Regions from separate parts of the Pseudarthrobacter oxydans genome, predicted to be linked through region 1. Evidence: riboswitches for the same ligand, from Rfam matches in the RefSeq annotation. Region 1 holds a riboswitch; the other holds the start of a gene.
The links. Region 1 has a riboswitch for S-adenosylmethionine ahead of SMD14_RS18860 (DUF1737 domain-containing protein). Riboswitches for the same ligand answer to the same signal wherever they lie in the genome.

Region 1 (5,480 bases):
GGTCGAACAGCACGCGGACTTCGACGCCGCGCTCGGCTGCCTCCTCCAGCGCGGTGAGGAGGTCGTCGGTGATGTGGTCCGTGCTCATGATGTAGAACTCGGCGTTGATAAACTCTTTCGCCTTGCGCACGGCCTCCGTCATCTGCAGGATCGAGTCCGGATAGCCGGGAATCAGGTCAACGGAGTTGCCGTCCACCATGGGCAGGGACCCGAGCCGACGGTTCAGTTCCGCGGCGGACTTCACCCACTCCGGTCCGGGGTAGTCGCTTTCGACGTCGGAAAGCGAAGAGATCCCGGCCCGCACCCGGTCGTTGACCCGCTGCTGCTGCGCCCGCCGGCGGCTGGACAGCTTGAAGTTGCCGAACAGCAGGAACAGCAGGATGCCCACGAACGGCACAAAGAAAATGCCCAGCAGCCACGCCATCGCCGTGGTGGGACGCCTGTTGCCCGGAATGATGCCCACAGCCAGCACCCTGATCAGGAGGTCGGCGACGCCCAGCAGCACCACCACCCACATTGGCGCGGTGCCGGCAAGCGAGAATGGCCACAACACGAAATAAACCCCCGGAGGATGGGCTCCCGGCGGACCGTTTCCAGCCAGGGCACTCTGCCCAGCTTATCCGTGCGGCGCCGCACTAAGCTGGAGCCATGACCTCTCCAGCTTCCGTGGTTCTCGTTTTCCTCGACCCCGCGTTCCCGGACGGCCGGCTCGCCGATGCCTCCAAGCCCCAGCTCCTGGTCACGGACCAGGGCGCCACCCGCGGGGACGGGATCTTCGAAACCATGCTGGCGGTAGGCGGCAACGTGCGGAAGGTCCAGGCCCACCTGGACCGCCTGGCCCGCTCCGCGGACGCCCTTGACCTGGTTATCCCGCCGGAGGACGAGTGGCGCAGGGCCATCGGGACTGCACTGAGCGAGTACCGGTCCGAGTATCCGCCTGCCTCCGCCGCCGAGGACGAACTCGTGGTCAAACTGGTGGTGACCCGCGGTGTGGAGGGAGCCGCCGCGCCCACCGCCTGGGTCCAGGTGTCCCCCACGGGGGCGTTGGCGCGCCGCCAGCGGGAGACGGGAATCGACGTCATCCTCCTTGACCGGGGCTACGACAGCGACGCCGCCGAGCGCGCCCCCTGGCTGCTGCTCGGCGCGAAGACGCTGTCCTACGCCGTCAACATGGCCGCTTTGCGCCATGCCCATAAACAGGGCGCGGACGACGTCATCTTCATCTCCTCCGACGGCCGGGTACTGGAAGGGCCCACCTCCACCGTGCTGCTGGCCCACGCAGGAACGTCCGACGACGGCACTTCCGTCAAGCGCCTCATCACGCCCCAGCTGGACAGCGGCATCCTGCCGGGCACGTCGCAGGGCGCGCTGTTCACCGCGGCGAAGGCTGCGGGCTGGGAACTGGGCTACGGCCCGCTTGAGCCGCAGGACCTGCTGGATGCCGACGCGGTGTGGCTGATCTCCAGCGTCCGTTTGCTGGCGCCGGTCAACCGGATCGACGGCAAGGAAATCGGCACGCCCTCCGTCCAGAAGGAGCTGACCGCCGAACTGAACGAGTTGTTCGCGGGCATCCAGTAAACGGTCCTGTGATTCCGGCCTTTGCGCTCTAGGTTCGGCGGGGGCAGTGGCCGTAAGGTTTGGTTCATGGACTCGCAGACGCAGCCGAATGACAACCTGACCTTTGACGAATGCTGGGAACTCCTGGCCAATGACACTGTCGGCCGCCTTGCACTGGTGGTTGACGGCCACCCCGAGATCTTTCCAATCAACTACGTGGTGCACCGCCGCAGCATCGCGTTCCGTACGGCCGGCGTCACCAAGCTGTGGAGTGCCCTGACAGAGAGGCCTGCCGCCCTGGAGATCGACGGCTACGATCCCCATACCGAAGAGGCCTGGAGCGTGGTGCTGCGCGGCGATACGGCGATCATCGAGGACCAGGCGGACAAGGACGCCGTGGACAGCCTGGGGCTGGAGCCATGGCAGCCGGGAGAAAAGGCAAACTACATCCGGCTGACAGCCCGTGCTTTGACCGGCCGCCGTTTCAAGGTGAACCGGCCGGACGTCTGGGCCACGCGGCAGCAGGACAAGCGGCGGGCCTCTTTCGAATAACCCGGCCGGAATGCCTGTCCGGCCAGGCTAGCCGGTTGGCTCTGCGTCCTGAAGGGACAGTTGGGCTTCAAGGCCGGAGAGCAGGATGCTTAGCCCCTGGTCAAGTTCCGCGGATCCTTCGTAGTCCGCCAGGGCGGGGGCCAGCGCACGCAGCCGCGGGAACTCCTTGGCAGGCAACCGGTGCAGTCCCAGCCGCAGCAGCACTTCGTTTTCCTCCGGGTCCACAACGAATTCCTGCAGCTCGTTCAGGATGTGGCCGTAGAGGAAGCCGTAGTAGGCGCGGTAGACGTGGAGGGCGTCCGACGGGCTGAACCCTGCCCCAATCAGCAGGGACAGGATCTGCTCGAGGGGACGCAGCGTGCCCAGCGGCCGCAGCCCCAGCGGGGTGGAGAGCGGCCTGGTCACGAGCAGCGGCACCACATTGGGGTGCTGGAGCGCAAGGCTCCGAAGGTCGTGTGCGATGCGGCGCAGCTGGGCTTTCCAATCGGGATCGTCGGGGTGGATGGTGAGTTCGTTAAGCACCAGTTCGGTGACGCCGTCCAGCAGCGCGGCGCGGTTCTCCGCATAGCGGTAGAGGCTCATCGGATCCCGGCCCAGTTCCTGGCCAAGGCGGCGCATGGTCAGCGCCTCCAAGCCTTCCGCGTCAACAACTTCGAGCGCCTTGGTCAGCACCAGCTCCCTGCTCAGCTTTTGCTTTTGGGCCGGCCCGGTGGGGGACTGGACTTTCGGGGAAGCCATGATTTCCGTCCTGGAAGGCGGCAAGCCCTTTACCCGGATAGGTAATCCATTCGCTTGCCGAATCCGTTGTCTACGAGTAAAGTCTACATTGTAGATGCGGCAGTGACACCGCCCTGTAGCCCCTGGTTTCAACTAGTAGCCCCCGGTTTCAACTAGTTCTTGATTTCCGCGGGCTTCATCAACACTCCATGCCCCGTGCACGGCATTGAGGTTCGCTGCTGTAGCCGAACGGCGGCACCACCGCACTTAGCGAAGGGAAGCCGTCATGGCGCATTCGCAGTTCGATCTCTTTCTAAAAGAAGCCACCTACATTGACCAGGCCTCGGACGCCACCCTCGACCGTGACCGCCTTTACGGCCTGTACACCAGCTGGTGCTTCATCAACCAGCAGAAGCCCGGCCTGGAGTCCAATTTCTGGATAGCCATGAATTGCCGCATCAGGCACGGCCGCAAGGGGCTGCGCATGAAAGGCCCCGCCGCTGCCGACTACATCCTGGCAAGCTACCCGGGCCTCGTCTAAGCAACGGCATCAAAACGAATACGGCGTGGACCACGTGCCTGGGGGCACAGGGTCCACGCCGTTCCTCTTTAAGCGCGCTTAGGCGCGCTCCCTGCTACTGCATCAATTGATCCTGCCGCTCCCGCGGGTCCCACCCCCGGACACCCAAGGAGGAGCCGCCGTCGTACTTTAGGTGAAGGTGCCGGACGGCACTGGGCTCCACTGCGGCGCCCGGCCTACTTCAGTTACGCAACATGACGACGACGGCGGTGCGGCCGCGGGCGGCAAGTGTTACGTTTTTGGGGAGTAATGAGTACCGGCGCCAAGCCCTGACTGGCCGGTCGGCAACCCTCCTTTCGCGGCGGGGTGCCTCAGGTGAACACTCGGCATATCGACCCATTCGAGCTGCAAGCGTGAGAGAAGGAGATCGTCGTGTCTGACGCACCTGCCCCTGAAGAGAAACTGTCGTACCGCCTCATCAGCGGGCCGGATGACCGCGCCTTTTGCGAGCGGATCTCCGCCGCGCTGGCGGAAGGCTATGTCCTCCATGGCAGCCCGGCGGCAACCTTCAACGGCAGCAGTGTGATCGTGGCGCAGGCGGTAGTCCTGCCGGCAGCCATCGCTTCCGCGGACGCTGCCGTGGCAGATGCCGTTGACGACCTCGAGTCCTCCGGCGATGACCTTGACTTCGGCGGCGAGGGCCACGCATGAGCTACGCCGGAGACCTGACCCCGCAGGAGGCCTGGGAAAAACTTGAGCAGGGCGCCATCCTGGTGGATGTGCGCACGGAGGGCGAATGGGCCCACATCGGCATTCCCGACACCAAGGCCACCGAGAACGATCCGCTGTTCATCCAGTGGACCTTCCCGGGCGGAATCCCCAACCCCGACTTCATCACCGACCTTAGCCAACAGGCGCCCGAGGACAAGTCAACCGAACTGGTGTTCCTGTGCCGTTCCGGCCAGCGTTCCATCGCGGCCGCTATCGCCGCCACGCAGGCCGGCTTCACCTCCTACAACGTCCTGGAGGGCTTTGAGGGTGAACCGGACCGTTATGGAGAACGTACCGTCAACGGCTGGAAGAACCGCGGCCTGCCGACCAACCTGGGAAAGAACTAAGTGACCTTCAACGAAGACGCCGCCGGCTGGAGCCCCGACACCCAGGCCGTCCGCGGCGGGCTGGACCGCACCAACTTCCAGGAGACCAGCGAGGCTGTCTTCCTGAACTCCGGTTTCGTGTACGAATCCGCCGCTGCTGCTGAGCGGGCCTTTACGGGCGAGGACGAACGCTTTGTCTACTCGCGCTACGGCAACCCGTCCGTGGCCACGTTCCAGGAACGGCTCCGCCTGCTTGAGGGGACCGAGGCGTGCTTCGCGACGGCGTCCGGCATGTCCGCGGTTTTCACCGCCCTGGGTGCGCTGCTGGCGGCCGGGGACCGGGTGGTTGCCGCCCGCTCACTCTTCGGCTCGTGCTTTGTGATCCTGAACGAAATCCTGCCGCGCTGGGGCGTGGAGACCGTCTTCGTGGACGGCCCTGACCTGGAGCAGTGGCGTGAAGCGCTCTCCGAGCCCACCACCGCCGTCTTCTTCGAATCGCCGTCCAATCCCATGCAGGAGATCGTGGACATTGCTGCGGTCAGCGACCTGGCGCACGCTGCCGGGGCGACCGTCGTCGTCGACAACGTTTTTGCCACCCCCCTGCTGCAGCGGTGCGGGCAGTTCGGCGCCGATGTGATTGTCTACTCGGGCACCAAGCACATCGACGGCCAGGGCCGGGTGCTTGGTGGCGCCATCCTGGGTACCAAGGAGTTCATTGACGGGCCGGTGAAGCAGCTCATGCGCCACACCGGACCAGCACTGTCCGCGTTCAACGCCTGGGTCCTGACCAAGGGCCTCGAGACCATGGCGCTGCGCGTCAACCACTCCTCGGCGTCAGCCCTGCGCCTCGCGGAATGGCTGGAGGAACAGCCTGCCGTCAGCTGGGTGAAGTACCCGCTCCTGAAATCGCACCCGCAGTACGAGCTGGCCGTAAAGCAGATGAGCGCCGGCGGCACTGTCCTCACCTTGGAACTCGCCCCCTCCGGCGGCCGCTCGGGCAAGGACGCGGCGTTTGCGCTGCTGGACGGCCTGCGGAT
Region 2 (5,480 bases), 1.3 Mb from region 1:
CCTGCGCCACGGTGACGACGTCGAACGCTGAGTCAGGCAGGCCGGTGGCCTCCGCGGTGCCCAGGACAGCCGCGGCGCCGGGATAATGTTCCGCCAGCTGTCCGAGCATGTCGGCTGAGGGGTCCACCGCCGTGACGGACGGCACCAGCCCCAGCAGCAGTTCAGTGAACTTGCCCGTGCCGGCACCAACGTCGAGCGCGTCCCGGGCGCCCGGAGGTACCAGCCACTGTGCTGTCTCAGCGGGATACCCGGGCCGCACCTGCTGGTAGTGTTTGCCGCCATCCTGGAAGCTCTGGCCCAGCTCCCGCCGCCGGCTGTGATCCAGCCTGGGGCCACCCCGTGCCACGCGTGGCCTCCTTCGTCGGGTCTCGTTGCTACCTTCCGAATTTACCGTACCCGCCCGGGCGTGGCTGAGCGCACGCCGCCGGTCGAGTCGCAGGTCAGTCGTCGATGCAGGGGGCGGCGCCGGCCGTTCCCGGGGTGTTGGGCGCCCAGTGGGGGTAGGTGCGGTTGTCGTTGGCGGGAACCCAGCGGCCCGCGTCCACCACGTAGTCCCAGCCGAGCCCCTTGGTCCGCAGGTCCCGGATGCCTGCCAGCAGACGCTCGGCATCGTCAAGCCGGGATCCCACGCCGAAGCTGGCACGGAGGGATCCGGACGGCAGCCCCAGCCGCTTCAGCAGCGGGTGGGCGCAGAAGCGGCCGTCACGCAGGCCCACGCCATGCTCTGCCGACAGGTACGCCGCCACCAGTCCGGCGTCGTAGCCTTCGACCGAGAAGTTGACCACGCCGATGGTGTCCGTATCCGGGTTGGTGTCCTGAAAGATCTGGTGGACGGTCACGCCGTCGATTCCCTGCAGGCCCTCCACCAGGTAGGAGCGGATGGCCGATTCATGGGCATGCCAGCGGTCCTGGTCCAGTTCCGCGATGACCTGCGTTGCGCGGGCCAGGGTGGCCGCTCCCAGCACGTTCGGTGATCCGCCCTCATGGCGGGCCGGGCCCGTTGCCCAGCTGACGCCGTCGAGCCTTGCCTCCTTGACGGCGCCGCCGCCGGCAAGGTGCGGTGTTCCGGCGTCGAGCCAGTCCGGCCGGCCCACCAGCACACCGGCGCCAAAAGGCGCGTAAAGCTTGTGCCCCGAGAAGGCAATGTAGTCGACGTCGTCAGCGGTGATGTCGATGCGGCGGTGCGGCGCCAGCTGGGCCGCGTCCACCACGATCCGTGCGCCGTGCTCGTGGGCGAGTGCGGCGAGGGCGCGAACGGGAAGGATCTCGCCCGTGACGTTCGACGCGCCGGTGACGGCGAGCAGGCTTACCCCGCCGTGCTGCAGTTCGGCACGCACGGCCTCAATGGTTCCTGCGATGGTGTCGTCCGCCACGATGCTGCGGTGGGGGACACCCTGCCATGGCAGCAGGTTGGCGTGGTGCTCAATGTCGAGGTACAGGACGTCGCCGTCAGCCCGGCCGTTCGTGACGGGCAGGCAGCCGGCCAGCAGGTTGAGGGAGTCGGTGGTGTTCCGGGTGAAGATCACGGAATCGTCCGGGCGGCCGCCCACGAACTCCCGGACGATGGCACGGGCATTCTCGTAGACCGAGGTGCTGATCTGGGAGGCGTAGCCGGCTCCGCGGTGCACGCTCGCGTAGAACGGCAGGATTTCGTTGAGGTAGGCGGACACCACGGAAAGCGCCGGCGCGGACGCGCCATAGTCCAGGTTCGCGTACCGGACGTGCCCGCCATGGATCAGGGGAGCCTGGATTTCGGCGCCCGTGACTGCCGCCAGGGGACGGCCGGCTGCGGCGTGGCGCTGGTCGAAGAGGGCGTCCTGTCCGGGTTGTGCTGCGGCGTCAGGCTGGATTGCGGCGTTGGGGGAGACGGTGGCTGTTGTCACAGAGACCTCACTTTGAAACAGGACTCCGCTGGGGGAATCCGCGCTTGCCGCATCCGTTCCGGACCGGCCTGGTCGTCACCCGGGGCACCCCACCGCGAATGGAGGGTTGCCGGCCAGCAAACCGGGGTTTAGCGCTGGCACTCGTGACCTGGTTAAGAGCGTAGGACATAGCCCGCGCAGGCTAAAAGCCGGCTGGAATGTTAAGGCCTTTGTTACGCGCAGTTGAAAAGGTCCGCTTTTGCCGAAGATAACGACGGCGGGCGCCTCCTTTCGGAGGTGCCCGCCGTTGATTATTCGGAAGAGGAGGGTCAGAGGAGGTCGTCCAGGTCCGGGTTCAACCGGCGCAGCACCTCCGAGTGAAGGATGGAATTCGTGGCCAGTGCGTTGCCGCCGAACGGGCCGTCCTCACCTTCCAGCGATGTGAACCGGCCGCCCGCTTCAACCACGATGGGCACCAGGGCGGCCATGTCGTAGAGGTTGAGCTCGGGCTCGCAGGCGATATCCACCGAGCCTTCCGCCACCATGCAGTACGACCAGAAGTCCCCGAATGCCCTGGTACGCCACACGTCCTCCGTGAGGCCCAGGAATTCGTTGAGGTTACCGCGCTCCTTCCAGCCGCCAAGGCTCGAATATGACAGGGAAGCGTCGGACAGTTTGGACACGTTGGACACGCGGAGGCGGGTTGCGGCTGCCAGGGAACGTCCCATATAGGCGCCCATGCCCTTGGCCGCCCACCAGCGCTTGCCCAGTGCAGGGGCGCTCACCACGCCCACCACCGGCTCGCCTTCGTCCACGAGGGCGATCAGGGTGGCCCACACCGGAACGCCGCGGACGAAATTCTTGGTGCCGTCGATGGGATCGATGATCCACCGCCGCGCACCATGGCCGGTGCTGCCAAACTCCTCGCCGAGTACGGCATCGCGCGGACGGGAACGGGAGAGCTGGCCGCGGATGGCCTCCTCGGCCGCCTTGTCGGCATCGGTGACGGGCGTCAGGTCCGGCTTGGTCTCGATGTGGAGGTCCAGCGCCTTGAAGCGGCTCATTGTCTGGTCGTCCACTGAGTCGGCCAGGACGTGGGCCAGGCGCAGGTCATCGTTGTAGCTCGAAGCGGGTTGGATCATGGTTCCAAACTACCGTCTGCGCGCCGTTCTGCCGGGAACCGGGCCCCGTCAGTTAACGCTGCCCAGCTCCTTGGCCTCCTGGGCTTCCATTCGGGGGTCCGTCCCCAGGAGCCGCCGCAGGGAGGCCAGCCTTGCTGAACCGGTGGGTCCGGCATGGCCTCCCGCTACCCACGCGTCCAGCCCACAGTCCACGGCGGTGGCTGTGTGCTTGCAGCCGCGCTCGCAGTCATCCGTGCCGGGAGAGAGGTCCGGGAAGGAGCGCAGGATCCGGTCCGGGTCCACGTGGGCCAGGCCGAAGGAGCGGATGCCGGGGGTGTCGATGATCCAGCTGCCGGACGGCGCGTCAGCGAGGCGCAGGGCGAGGGCGGACGACGACGTGTGCCTGCCCCGGCCGGTCACCGCGTTCACCCCTCCGGTGGCCCGTTCGGCCCCGGTCAGCGCATTCACCATGGTTGACTTGCCCACGCCGGAATGCCCCAGCATCACGGTCACTTTCCCGCCGAGGTGGGTCCGGAGCTCCGCGACGGCGGCCCTGTCCAGGCGGGCGGAGAGCCCGTCGTCGGAGCGGGCATCCACGCCCGAGGCCTGCGCATCCGCCGTCCGGCTGATGATCACGGGGAAGTCCAGGTGGGTGTAGTTGGCCAGCAGCTCCGCAGGATCCTTGATGTCCGCCTTGGTGACCAGCAGGATCGGCTCGATACCGGCGTCGTAGGCGGCCACCAGGGCGCGGTCGATGAAGCCAGTCCGTGGCTCGGGGTTGGCAGCGGCCACCACAATGACCAGTTGGTCCGCATTGGCCACCACGGCGCGTTCCACGGGATCAGTGTCATCGGCGCTGCGCCGCAGGAGCGTCTTGCGGTCCTGGATTTTCACCAGCCGTGCCAAGGTGTCCGGCTCGCCGGAGACGTCACCCACGAGTGAAACGAAATCCCCCGCCACCACCGGGTTCCTTCGCAGTTCCCTTGCCCTGGCGGCAATAACCACACGCTCGTTGCCCGAGTCCTCACCCACCACAGCCCTGTAACGGCCCCGGTCAACCGTGATGATCCGGCCGGTGACGGCGTCGTCGTGGCTGGGCCTGTCCTTCGTGCGGGGCCTGGAGCCCTTTTTGCTGGGCCGAATCCGGACGTCGGATTCGTCCCAGGAGTCAGTGCTCCGCGCCACCGCTGGAACCTTCCGCCCCCGCCTCGGGGGTGCCGTCCTGCGCAAGCATGTCCGCCCACAACCGGGGGAAGTCCGGCATGGTCTTGGCGGTGGTGGCGATGTCCTCCACCTCGACGCCCTCCACGGCCAGGCCGAGGATGGCTCCGGCGGTAGCCATGCGGTGGTCCGCGTAACTGTGGACGACACCGGCGTGCAGCCTGGCAGGACGGATCACCAGGCCATCGCTGGTCTCCTCAGCGTCACCGCCGAGCCGGTTGATTTCGGCCACCAGCGCGGCAAGCCGGTCCGTTTCGTGTCCCCGCAGGTGGGCAATACCGCTCAGCCGCGACGGCCCGTCCGCCAGTGCACACAGGGCGGCTACGGTGGGGGCCAGCTCGCTGGTGTCGGCGAAGTCCGCGCCCTTGATGGCCGGTCCGCCCGTGACTGTCAGGACGCCGTCGTGCAGGGTGACGTCCGCGCCCATCCGGGCGAGGATGCTGCGCCAGAGGTCACCCACCTGCTGCGTTTCCTCGGGCCAGCCGGGGATCCGCACGGTGCCCCGCGAGGCCAAAGCCGCGGCGAGGAACGGCCCGGCGTTGGACAGGTCCTGCTCGATCCGCTGGTCAAACGCCCGGATGGGTCCCGGGCTGACAACCCAGTGGTTGGGAACGGAGTCGTCCACGGCAACACCGGCTCCACGCAGGACGGCCACGGTCATGTTGATGTGGTCGAGGCTGGGCACGGGCTTGCCCATGTGTTCCAGGTGCAGCCCCTCGGTGAACCGTGCCCCCACCAGGAGCAGCGCCGAAACGAACTGGGAGGAGGCGCTGGCGTCGATTACCAGGTGGCCGCCGCGGACCTCACCCGTGCCATCCACCACAAACGGCAATGACGACGGCGTGCCGCCCTCCGTGGAGGAAACGGCCACTCCGAGCGACTTGAGTGCCTCGATGATGGTTCCCATCGGCCGCTTGCGGGCGTGGGGGTCGCCGTCGAACTCGCCGGCGCCCCTGCGCAGTGCCGCGAGGGGCGGGACGAACCGCATGACCGTGCCGGCGAGGCCGCAGTCAATCCTGGCCAGGGACGGGGCGGCGTCCGGGTCCAGCGGAACAACTTCCAGGTCGGGTCCGAAGGCTCCGTCCCCGGGCACCTCCGTAATGGTGGCCCCCAGCTGGCGAAGTGCTTCGATCATCAGCGCGGAGTCCCTGGAGTGCAGCGGTGCGCGCAGGCGGGACGGTCCATCAGCCAGGGCTGCAAGGACCAGGTACCTGTTAGTCAGCGACTTGGAACCGGGTACCGTGACGGTGGCATTGACGGGCCGGGACGCGAAGGG

Region 2: it holds a riboswitch for S-adenosylmethionine, as region 1 does, so the genes downstream of both, SMD14_RS12870 (aminotransferase class V-fold PLP-dependent enzyme) here and SMD14_RS18860 (DUF1737 domain-containing protein) in region 1, are expected to answer to the same signal.

What each region holds. Positions count from the first base shown of each region.
Region 1 covers NZ_CP139438.1:4,126,374-4,131,853, forward strand. Annotated here, with positions in the region: gene cls (cardiolipin synthase) at 1-517, opposite strand, end outside; gene SMD14_RS18840 (aminodeoxychorismate lyase) at 649-1,578, shown strand; gene SMD14_RS18845 (pyridoxamine 5'-phosphate oxidase family protein) at 1,645-2,109, shown strand; gene SMD14_RS18850 (TetR/AcrR family transcriptional regulator C-terminal domain-containing protein) at 2,137-2,847, opposite strand; gene SMD14_RS18855 (hypothetical protein) at 3,113-3,367, shown strand; SAM riboswitch class IV at 3,652-3,766, shown strand; gene SMD14_RS18860 (DUF1737 domain-containing protein) at 3,779-4,057, shown strand; gene SMD14_RS18865 (rhodanese-like domain-containing protein) at 4,054-4,464, shown strand; gene SMD14_RS18870 (O-succinylhomoserine sulfhydrylase) at 4,465-5,480, shown strand, end outside.
Region 2 covers NZ_CP139438.1:2,847,413-2,852,892, reverse strand. Annotated here, with positions in the region: gene SMD14_RS12875 (class I SAM-dependent methyltransferase) at 1-346, opposite strand, end outside; gene SMD14_RS12870 (aminotransferase class V-fold PLP-dependent enzyme) at 441-1,883, opposite strand; SAM riboswitch class IV at 1,919-2,032, opposite strand; gene hisN (histidinol-phosphatase) at 2,192-3,004, opposite strand; gene SMD14_RS12860 (ribosome small subunit-dependent GTPase A) at 3,053-4,168, opposite strand; gene aroA (3-phosphoshikimate 1-carboxyvinyltransferase) at 4,152-5,480, opposite strand, start outside.